3 regions of the Aeromonas sp. HMWF016 genome follow, and region 2 is predicted to be linked to each of the others. Evidence: predicted binding sites of a transcription regulator. Region 2 holds the regulator's gene; each other region holds the start of a gene.

The links. The regulator sigma-54, encoded in region 2, starts transcription at its own class of promoters, with help from an activator protein. The targets are predictions, from matches to a motif close to TGGCACNGTTTTNGCTT.
Region 1: glnA (glutamate--ammonia ligase) is a predicted target of sigma-54. The motif match lies at 2,027-2,043, and genes of this name have one in related genera.
Region 3: fliE (flagellar hook-basal body complex protein FliE) is a predicted target of sigma-54. The motif match lies at 1,424-1,440, and genes of this name have one in related genera.

What each region holds. Positions count from the first base shown of each region.
Region 1 is NZ_CAWNWX010000065.1:69,624-72,904, forward strand. Features, by position in the region: gene AACS24_RS09640 (DUF4124 domain-containing protein) at 1-446, opposite strand, end outside; gene glnA (glutamate--ammonia ligase) at 561-1,970, opposite strand; gene typA (translational GTPase TypA) at 2,322-3,281, shown strand, end outside.
Region 2 is NZ_CAWNWX010000082.1:161,050-164,330, forward strand. Features, by position in the region: gene ptsN (PTS IIA-like nitrogen regulatory protein PtsN) at 5-451, opposite strand; gene hpf (ribosome hibernation promoting factor) at 454-741, opposite strand; gene AACS24_RS12750 (RNA polymerase factor sigma-54) at 763-2,202, opposite strand; gene lptB (LPS export ABC transporter ATP-binding protein) at 2,266-2,991, opposite strand; gene lptA (lipopolysaccharide transport periplasmic protein LptA) at 2,995-3,281, opposite strand, start outside.
Region 3 is NZ_CAWNWX010000094.1:13,700-16,980, reverse strand. Features, by position in the region: gene fliF (flagellar basal-body MS-ring/collar protein FliF) at 1-1,003, opposite strand, end outside; gene fliE (flagellar hook-basal body complex protein FliE) at 1,066-1,383, opposite strand; gene AACS24_RS14975 (AraC family transcriptional regulator) at 1,539-2,450, shown strand; gene AACS24_RS14970 (amidohydrolase) at 2,517-3,281, shown strand, end outside.

The sequences.
Region 1 (3,281 bases), on a different contig from region 2:
CCGCGATCGACGTTTTCGATCCGGATCGAGAGGCTGTTGCTGACAAGGGGAGCCGCTTTGCCATCCAGTGTCAGCCGGACATCATACTGGGTGGGTGGTTTGGGGCTGATCTGGCCCTGAAAGACGATATTGCCGGTGTTGTCGCGCAGGGTGCTGCCCTGTTCCGGTGAAAGCAGGGCGATGACCAGCTTGGTCGCTTCTTTCTTCTTGTTGGCATCGGCGCCGGTCAGGGAGTTGAAGTTCTCCACCTGTACCGAACGGGGGGCACCGCTTAAGAAGGGGGCCGTGCGCAGATCGACTTCCTTTACCTTCTTGCCGGGAGGTGGTGCATCCGTATAGTGGGTGACGCCATTGCCATCGACCCAGGAGTAGACCTTGGCGGCATGCGTATCAAACGAGGTCAGCAACAGAAGGGCGACAAGCCCGATGCCATACTTGTTGTTCATCCATCTCTCCTTGACGGTATCTTGCTTAATCCTATCAGAGAAAAAACCCGCCAGATGGCGGGTTTTGTCACGATTGGGCAAGCTGGTCCGATTAACTGGACTGCTGTTCCCGGCTTAGACGGAGTAGTACAGCTCGAACTCCAGCGGGTGCGGGGTCATGCGCACACGGTCAACATCCTGCTGTTTCAGTTCCAGGTAGGAGTTGATGAAGTCATCGCTGAACACGCCACCACGGGTCAGGAACTCGCGGTCTGCATCCAGAGCGGCCAGTGCTTCGTCCAGAGAGCCGGCAACGGTCGGTACTTCTGCAGCCTCTTCCGGCGGCAGGTCGTACAGGTTCTTGTCCATGGCATCGCCCGGATGGATCTTGTTGATGATACCGTCCAGACCGGCCATCAGCTGTGCAGCGAAGGCCAGGTACGGGTTGGCAGCCGGATCCGGGAAGCGCACTTCGATACGACGGGCTTTCGGGCTCGGTACCACCGGGATACGGATGGAGGCAGAGCGGTTGCGGGCAGAGTAGGCCAGCATGACCGGTGCTTCATAACCCGGAACCAGACGCTTGTAGGAGTTGGTGGTCGGGTTGGCGAAGGCGTTGATGGCCTTGGCGTGCTTGATGATACCGCCAATGTAGTGCAGCGCCATCTCGGACAGACCGCCATACAGGTCGCCGGCGAACAGGTTGACGCCGTTCTTGGCCAGAGACTGGTGGCAGTGCATGCCGGAGCCGTTGTCACCGAACATGGGTTTCGGCATGAAGGTGACGGTCTTGTTGTAGGCGTGGGCTACGTTGTGGATCACGTACTTCAGCACCTGCACTTCGTCCGCCTTCAGCGTCAGAGTATTGAAGCGGGTAGCGATCTCGTTCTGACCGGCAGTAGCCACTTCGTGGTGGTGAGCTTCAACAACCTGGCCCATCTCTTCCAGCACCAAGCACATGGCGGCACGGATGTCCTGGGAGGAGTCAACCGGCGCAACCGGGAAGTAACCTCCTTTCACGAACGGACGGTGACCCTTGTTGCCATGCTCATAGGCAGTGCCGGAGTTCCAGGCAGCTTCTTCGGATTCGATCTTCACGAAGCTGTGGCCCATGGTATTGGAGAAGGTGATGTTGTCGAACATGAAGAATTCCGGCTCCGGCCCGAACAGCACGGTGTCAGCGATGCCGCTGGACTTCAGGAAATCTTCGGCGCGCTTGGCGATGGAGCGCGGGTCGCGGTCGTAGCCCTGCATGGTGGCAGGCTCCAGCACGTCACACACGATGTTCAGAGTGGTCTCTTCGGTGAAGGGATCCAGCTTGGCGGAGGCGGCATCCGGCATCAGTACCATGTCGGATTCGTTGATGCCTTTCCAGCCACCGATGGAGGAGCCGTCGAACATCTTGCCGTCTTCGAAGAAATCTTCATCAACCTGATGGGCAGGGATGGATACGTGCTGCTCTTTGCCCTTGGTGTCGGTAAAGCGCAGATCAACAAACTTGACTTCGTGTTCCTGGATCAGGGCCAAAACGTTCTGGACTGACATGCTAAATAACCTCCGGTGTTAAAACTCTCTGGGTGAATGCGTCGTCGTATTCACATAAGCCAGTATCGTGCCAAGTTTGTGACAGCCTGATTTCAGGGCAATCCCGTCTCGGTGGTTCCCCAAAAGCAGGCAATCTCGACTGGTGTTGCATCAAAAGGGTGCGACTGTGGATCGTTTTGGTGCACTGAAATAGTGCGCAAGATGCGGTCGCACCCCATATAAGCAGGGTTTACAGACGAGGTCTATGATCCAGATCCGTTGTCATGCGCGAATGTACTGCAATTCTGCTAGGCAGATCACAAAGGCAAGAGTACAATTAGCGCCCAATTTTACCCGGTGATTGAGGCGAGAATGTTAGAGAATTTACGCAATATTGCGATTATTGCGCACGTTGACCACGGCAAAACGACGCTGGTGGACAAACTGCTGCAGCAGTCCGGTACCCTGGACCGCTCCACGGAAGGCCAGGAACGGATCATGGACTCCAATGATCTGGAACGGGAACGTGGCATCACCATTCTCGCCAAGAACACTGCGATCCGCTGGAATGACTACCGCATCAACATCGTTGATACCCCGGGTCACGCCGACTTCGGTGGTGAAGTAGAGCGCGTACTGTCCATGGTTGACTCCGTGCTGCTGCTGGTTGACGCCGTTGACGGCCCGATGCCGCAAACCCGTTTCGTGACCCAGAAAGCGTTCGCTCAGGGTCTGAAGCCGATCGTGGTCATCAACAAGGTTGACCGTCCGGGTGCTCGTCCTGACTGGGTAATGGATCAGGTATTCGACCTGTTCGACAACCTGGGCGCAACTGACGAACAGCTGGACTTCAAAGTGGTTTACGCCTCTGCACTGAACGGTTGGGCCACCATGGATCAGGACGTCGAGTCCGAGAACATGGAGCCGCTGTTCCAGGCCATCGTCGACAACGTTGAAGCGCCGAAGGCTGATGCTGACGGTGGTTTCCAGATGCAGATCTCCCAGCTGGACTACAACTCCTACGTGGGCGTTATCGGTATCGGCCGTATCACTCGTGGTCGCGTCAAGACCAACCAGCAGGTCACCATCGTTGGTGCCGACGGCAAGACCCGCAACGGTAAAGTCGGTCAGGTGCTGGGCTATCTGGGCCTGTCCCGTACCGAAGTTGCCGATGCGCAAGCTGGCGACATCATCGCCATCACCGGTCTGGGCGAGCTGAAGATCTCCGACACCATCTGCGACAACGGTGCTGTTGAAGCGCTGCCGCCGCTCTCCGTCGACGAGCCGACCGTGAACATGACCTTCCAGGTCAACACCTCACCGTTCGCCGGT
Region 2 (3,281 bases):
CACATCAGGCCGAGGTCATGATCTGATAGAGCTCTTCGTCACTGGTAGCCTGACGCAACTGGCGGCAGACCGCCTTGTCGCCCAGCTTGGAAGCCATCAGGGAAAGGGTCTTGAGATGCTGTTTGCACTCGCTCTCCGGTACCAGCAAGGCAAACAGCAGGTCAACCGGTTGATTGTCGATGGAGTCGAAAGGGATGGGTTCGGCAAAGGTCATCAGGATCGCGGTTGGCGGGAACTCATCGTCAATTCGACCGTGGGGGATCGCAATACCGGCACCGATCCCGGTACTACCCATTTTCTCGCGGGCCAGCAAGCATTCAAACAGCGCCTGGCGGGAGGTGCCGAGGCGTTCGGCGGCCAGCTCGCTGATGATTTCAAGGGCACGTTTCTTGCTGGTGCATGGGACTGCACTCTTGGTGCAGTCCCGACTCAGTATGTGTTCAAGTTGCATAGTTATTTTTTATTTAACTTATCTTTGTGCTTGATGATCTGCCTGTCCAGCTTGTCGAGCAAGGTATCAATCGCGGCATACATATCGGCATGCTCGGAGTTGGCGAATACCTCGCCACCGCTGACGTGCAGTTTGGCTTCGGCAATCTGGTTCAGTTTCTCTACGCTAAGCACCACATGCACGTTGTTGATGTGGTCGAAATGACGCTCGAGTTTGGCAAATTTGTTATTCACATAATCACGCAGAGCTTCGGTGATCTCGACATGGTGTCCGGTCAGGTTAATTTGCATAACATCATCCTTTTGTTTTGCCTAAACCAGGCGTTTGCGCTGATTGGAAGGTGGGATAAACAAGGATTCGCGGTACTTAGCGATCGTGCGTCTAGCCACCATAATACCCTGTTCGGCCAGCAAATCCGCGATCTTGCTATCACTTAACGGCTTGGCAGGATTCTCTGCCGTTACCAGCTTTTTGATGAGCGCGCGAATTGCGGTCGATGAGCACTCTCCTCCTCCTTCGGTGTTCACATGGCTGGAGAAAAAAAACTTCAATTCGAAGATACCGCGGGGGGTATGCATGTACTTCTGGGTCGTCACCCGGGAGATGGTCGACTCATGCATCTCCACCGCTTCGGCAATGTCGTTGAGCACCATTGGCTTCATCGCCTCTTCACCATACTCGAAAAAGCCCTGCTGCTGCTCGACAATACAGCTGGCTACTTTCAGCAGGGTATCGTTGCGGCTCTCAAGGCTCTTGATGAACCACTTGGCCTCCTGCAGGTGGGAGCGGATGAATTGGGTATCCGTGCTGCTGCGGGCGTTGCGGGCCATGGCGGCATAGGTCTCGTTGACCCGGATGCGCGGGGCGGAATCGGGGTTGAGCTCCACCACCCAGCGGTTCTGGCGCTTTACCACCGAAACATCGGGGATCACATACTGGGAGTCGCTCTGGATGATGCCGTTACCGGGGCGGGGCTCCAGCAGCTGGATCAGATCCAGCACCTCCTTGAGGTCGCTCTCCTTGAGGCGAGTTTTGCGGGCCAGAGTGCGATAATCGCGGTTGCCGAGCAGATCCATGTGCTCGAGGATCACCTCTTTGGCTTCGTTGAGCCAGGGAGTTTCGGGGGCATACTGTTCCAGCTGGATAAGCAGACACTCCTGCACCGAGCGAGCGGCGATACCGACCGGGTCAAAATGCTGCACCCGCTTGAGAACAGCCTCCACCTCGTCGAGCTCGACCTCTACTTCGTCACTGCTGACGGCGGCCTGGATATCCTCCAGTGCAACGGTCAGATACCCGGATTCGTCGATGGCATCGATGATGGCAAGCGCGATGGCGGCATCCACATCGCTGAATGGTGTTAGACGCATCTGCCACAGCAGATAGTCCTGCAGGTTTTCGGTGGTCTCACCCTGATAGACGCTGTCTTCACCGTCGTGGATCGGGCCTGCACTCTGGGCGGTACCGGCGGAGTAAACCTCATCCCAAGTGGTATCTACCGGCAACTCGTCAGGCATCTGCTCCTGAGCCATGGCATCGCTGGAGTCGAGCTGGCTGGCATCGACAGCCTCTTGCGGGGCCGTCTCCTGCACTTCGCTCTCTTCCTGCTCCAGCAGAGGATTGCTTTCGAGCGCTTGCTGAATTTCCTGCTGGAGTTCCAGAGAGGAGAGCTGGAGCAGACGAATCGCTTGTTGTAATTGCGGCGTCATGGTCAGGGACTGACCGAGACGCAACTGTAATGTCGGCTTCATCTACGTCGGGATATCCTTATGTTCAGCGAGGCACTGTCACAGAGAATGAAGGCTGCCCCCTTACTATAGACTGAATTGATCGCCCAAATAGACGCGCTTGACCTGTTCATCGGCGAGGATATCGGCCGGTGCACCCTCGGCAATCATCTGGCCGTGGCTGACGATATAGGCCTTCTCGCATACGTCCAGAGTCTCTCTGACGTTGTGGTCGGTAATCAAGACGCCAAGCCCCCTATCTTTCAGGTGCTGGATGATCTTCTTGATGTCTATCACAGAAATCGGGTCAACCCCTGCGAAAGGCTCATCCAGCAGGATAAAGCGCGGTTCCGCTGCCAGCGCCCGGGCAATCTCGACCCGCCGCCGCTCGCCACCGGAGAGGCTTTGCCCCAGGTTGTCGCGGATATGGGTGATATTGAACTCTTCCAGCAGCTGCTGAACCTTGTCCTCCCGCTCTTCGCGACTCAACTCCTTGCGCGTCTGCATCACTCCCATCAGGTTTTCATACACCGTGAGGCGGCGGAAGATAGAGGCTTCCTGCGGCAGGTAACCGATGCCGTTGCGGGCGCGCACGTGCATGGGCTGCAGGCTGATGTCCTGATCGTCAATGGTGATGAGACCGGCATCGCGCTGTACCAACCCGACGATCATGTAAAACGACGTGGTTTTGCCGGCACCGTTGGGGCCAAGCAGGCCGACTATCTGGCCGGTACCCACCTCAAGGCTCACGTCGCTAACCACCATGCGACGCTTGTAACTCTTCTGCAGGCCGACTGCTTTCAATACTGCCATGGCTTATTTTCCCTGCTTCTTCTGGTCGGCGGGCTTGTCGAAATTCTCGACCTGGTCGGGCAGGAATACCGTCTTGACCCGCTGGTTCGGGGTCTTGCTCTCGGCAATCATCTTCTGTTTGACGATGTCGTAGCGGATCAGGTCGCCGTTGACCTGACTATCTTCCTGTTTGAGCTGACCGTTGCCGGTGATGGTCACCAGGCGCTTCTTCAGCTCGTAGCGAATGCTGTCGCCATGGGCGTTGACCGGCTTGCCGTTATCCAGGATCTGAAAGAAGGTAGCGGGTTTGC
Region 3 (3,281 bases), on a different contig from region 2:
ATGCTGCTGGTGGCTGGTTGCTGAGTGCCCCCGGCACACCGCCGTTGCTGCTACCGGAGCTGTTCTCTTCCAGCGTCATTTCAGAACGCACCGCCGGCAGATCCGGGTTGTAGGTTTTGCGGGTCTGCTCCTGCTGGGAGAAGTCGAGGGAGAGATCCACTTCCGCCGTATAGTTGTCAGCGCCCAGTACCGGGATCAGAATGGCGTCAATTTTTTGTTTGTATTCGAGCTCCTGCTTCTGCTGCATCGCGAACTCTTTGCGAGTCTGGGCAGCGAGAGGATCTTGCGAGCCGGAGTTGAGCAGGCGGCCGTTCTGGTCGGTAACGGTGACACGAGTCGGTTCGAGACCGTGGACTGCCGAAGCAACCATATCGACGATGGAGTCCACCTCGCCCTGACCAAGCGCAGCCCCTTTCAGATTGACGACCACGGTCGCGCTGGGTTTACGTTCGTTGCGGGCAAAGACGTTGTCTTTCGGGATGGCCAGCAGCACTTGGGCCTTGGCTACATTCTGGAACTGCTCGATAGCGCTGGCCAGCTGGCGCTCGCGGCTCAGCTTGAGGCGCTCCGCCTCCATCCGCTGGCTCACACCGAAGCTGGAGTCCTTGAGCAGGATATCTTCGCCGTCACTGCTGGCGTCGGTCACATTGGCCAGACCGGCACGGGTCAGCGCCAGCTTGATATTGGGGTAGTTCTCGGCACTGACCAGCACGCTCTTGCCATCCACCTCGTAGGGGATCTTCTGCTGATCGAGGAAGTCGAGAGTTTTGACCAGCTCCTGGGTGGTATAGGTGCCGAGGGGACGCATGTCCGGCTCCTTACCCCAGAGCAGGATAAACACGGCAATGGCCAGACAGATGGCAAGTCCCAGGATCAGGGTGATCTGGCGCAGTACATCGGTATTGGACAGAAAGCCCAGTGCCGAACTCTTCTGCTCATTCTCATCGAGGGCGGCAGTACCCTCATCGTTTAGCAGCAGATCGCCGTTTTGGTCAGTAGCCACGATTTATGTCCTTATTGCTGACATGTTCATGATGCCCGGTCGTCATGATTCGTTGAAATCCTTTATACCGGCATGTTCATGATGGTCTTGTAGGCATCGACCATCTTGTTGCGTACCTGTACCGTGGCCTCGAACGCGATGGATGATTTCTGCCCGGCAATCATCACTTCGGCCAGATCCACTGACTTGTCACCCATATCGAAACGGGTGCGCAGATCGTTGGCGGCGCCTTGCAGCTCGTTGACGTTGCCCAATGCCTGTTGCAGCAGCAGGCCAAAGTCGGAGCTAACCTGACGGCCCGGCTGTGCCAGCGGGGTTGCACCGGCCTCTACCTTGAGTGTCTGCATCTCTTGCATCAGGCTACTTGCACTAATTTCCATTTTTCCATCCCCAGACAAATCATTGACGCTGGCATGCAACAAGCAATTAGAGTGCCAATGCGTTAAAAGTACGGCCAGGATGAGTGGCCAGACCAGGCCGGACGGGTTCGACAACGGCAAGTGGCTCTGATTAAATCCGACACTGACGCCCACTTTTGCTGGCTGGCAAGGAGCCCGCTCTGGATTATCGCAAACCTGTGTTCAAGGCGATGGACTACATCAGCCACCATCTGGATGACAATCCGAGCCTTGATGAGGTCGCAGCGGCGGCGGCCATCTCCACCTTCCACTTCCACCGTATTTTCAAGACGATGGTCGGCGAGACCATTGCCGGATTTACCCGGCGCCTGCGTATGGAGCGCGCAGCCCGTCGCTTGCTCGCCTCACCCCAGAGCGATATCACCACCCTCGCACTGGCCGCCGGGTTCTCCAGCTCCCAGAATTTCGCCAAGACCTTTCGCCTGCACTTCGCCATGAGCCCCTCGGAATACCGCCAGCAACAGGGAGGAAACTGGAAAAGCAAGATTGGAAACGATCCCCTTCCCTTTGACACCTATGATGGCCTGGTCATGCACCCGGTCACCGAACACCCGGGTCTGTTGCAGGGGGCAAGCGTCAGGCAGATGCCCGCCCGGCGCGTGGCGTACATGCGCCGCCTGGGCCCCTATGGCAAGGAAACCTGCGAGCAAGCCCATCGGGATTTGCTCGCCCTGTTTGCCTCAGACGAGGCGATGACACCGGCGGGTACCCTGAGTCTCTATTGGGATATCCCCGATATCACCGATGAGACCCGCTGCCGTACTGACGTCTGCATCGAGCTGGGGCCAAAGATCCCCACTGGACGCCAGTTAACTACCCAGACCATCGCCGCGGGTCCCTATGCTGTATGTCAGTTTATCGCTCGCGGCGATCAACTGGCAGCCTGCTGGGAGACGGCGTTTCGCTGGGTAGTGGGCCAAGGGCTGAACTGCGACGATCGCCCGTGTTACGAGCAATACCACGCGGGCACGGACCCCGACCGGGATCATTACGTGTTTGATATCTGTATCCCGCTTATCAACCGATAAGCCGATACCCCATTTCCATTTACCCACTTCGGTGTCTTCGGACTCCGAAGCGACGGAGTCATGCCTATGAATATCAAAACGCTGTTGCTCGCCAGCCTGCTGGTGACGCTTCCCGCTGCCACCAATGCCCAGTCACAGAGGCAGACCCTGATCTTTGGCGGCACCATCTACAGTGGCGATCCGGCGAACCCTCACCCGGAAGCGGTCGGCATTGAAGGTAAAAAGATCGTGGCAGTCGGCAGCTATCAGGAGGTCAGCGCCCGCCTCGGCAGCCATGCCAAGCGTCTTGATCTAAAAGGAAAGTACCTGATGCCGGGGCTCATCGACAGCCATGTTCACGCAGCATTTGCCGGCTTTCAGGGGATGACGGTTAATTTTCCTGATGCCATGAATGAGGTTGAGCAGGTGCAGCAATTTCTGACCCGCAGTAAAGATGATCCCCGCCTGACACTGGGTGATGTTGAGCTATACAGCAATGTCTCCCTCGACTATTGGCATCAACTTCCCCTGCTCAATCAGGTGTTCAATGGGCCACAATACCGGCAGATCCCGGTGGTGCTGGCCGGTTCGGATGCCCACACTGGTTGGGCCAATCAGGCCATGCTGCGCAAGGCTGGCATTGATGCCGAGTCCCTTGCCGGTCGTTATGCCCCGCTGAAAGGTAATTTTGGCCTCACCCCATCCGGCAAGCTCAATGGCTTTGCCTCGGAAGGCGGGTGGGATGCCATCCTCAAGGCGCTGCCCCCCGTCAGCGACGAGACGATTGCCAGTGCCATCATGACCGCCGCCAAGCAGCTCAATCAGGTGGGCATTACCGCCTGGATGGACCCT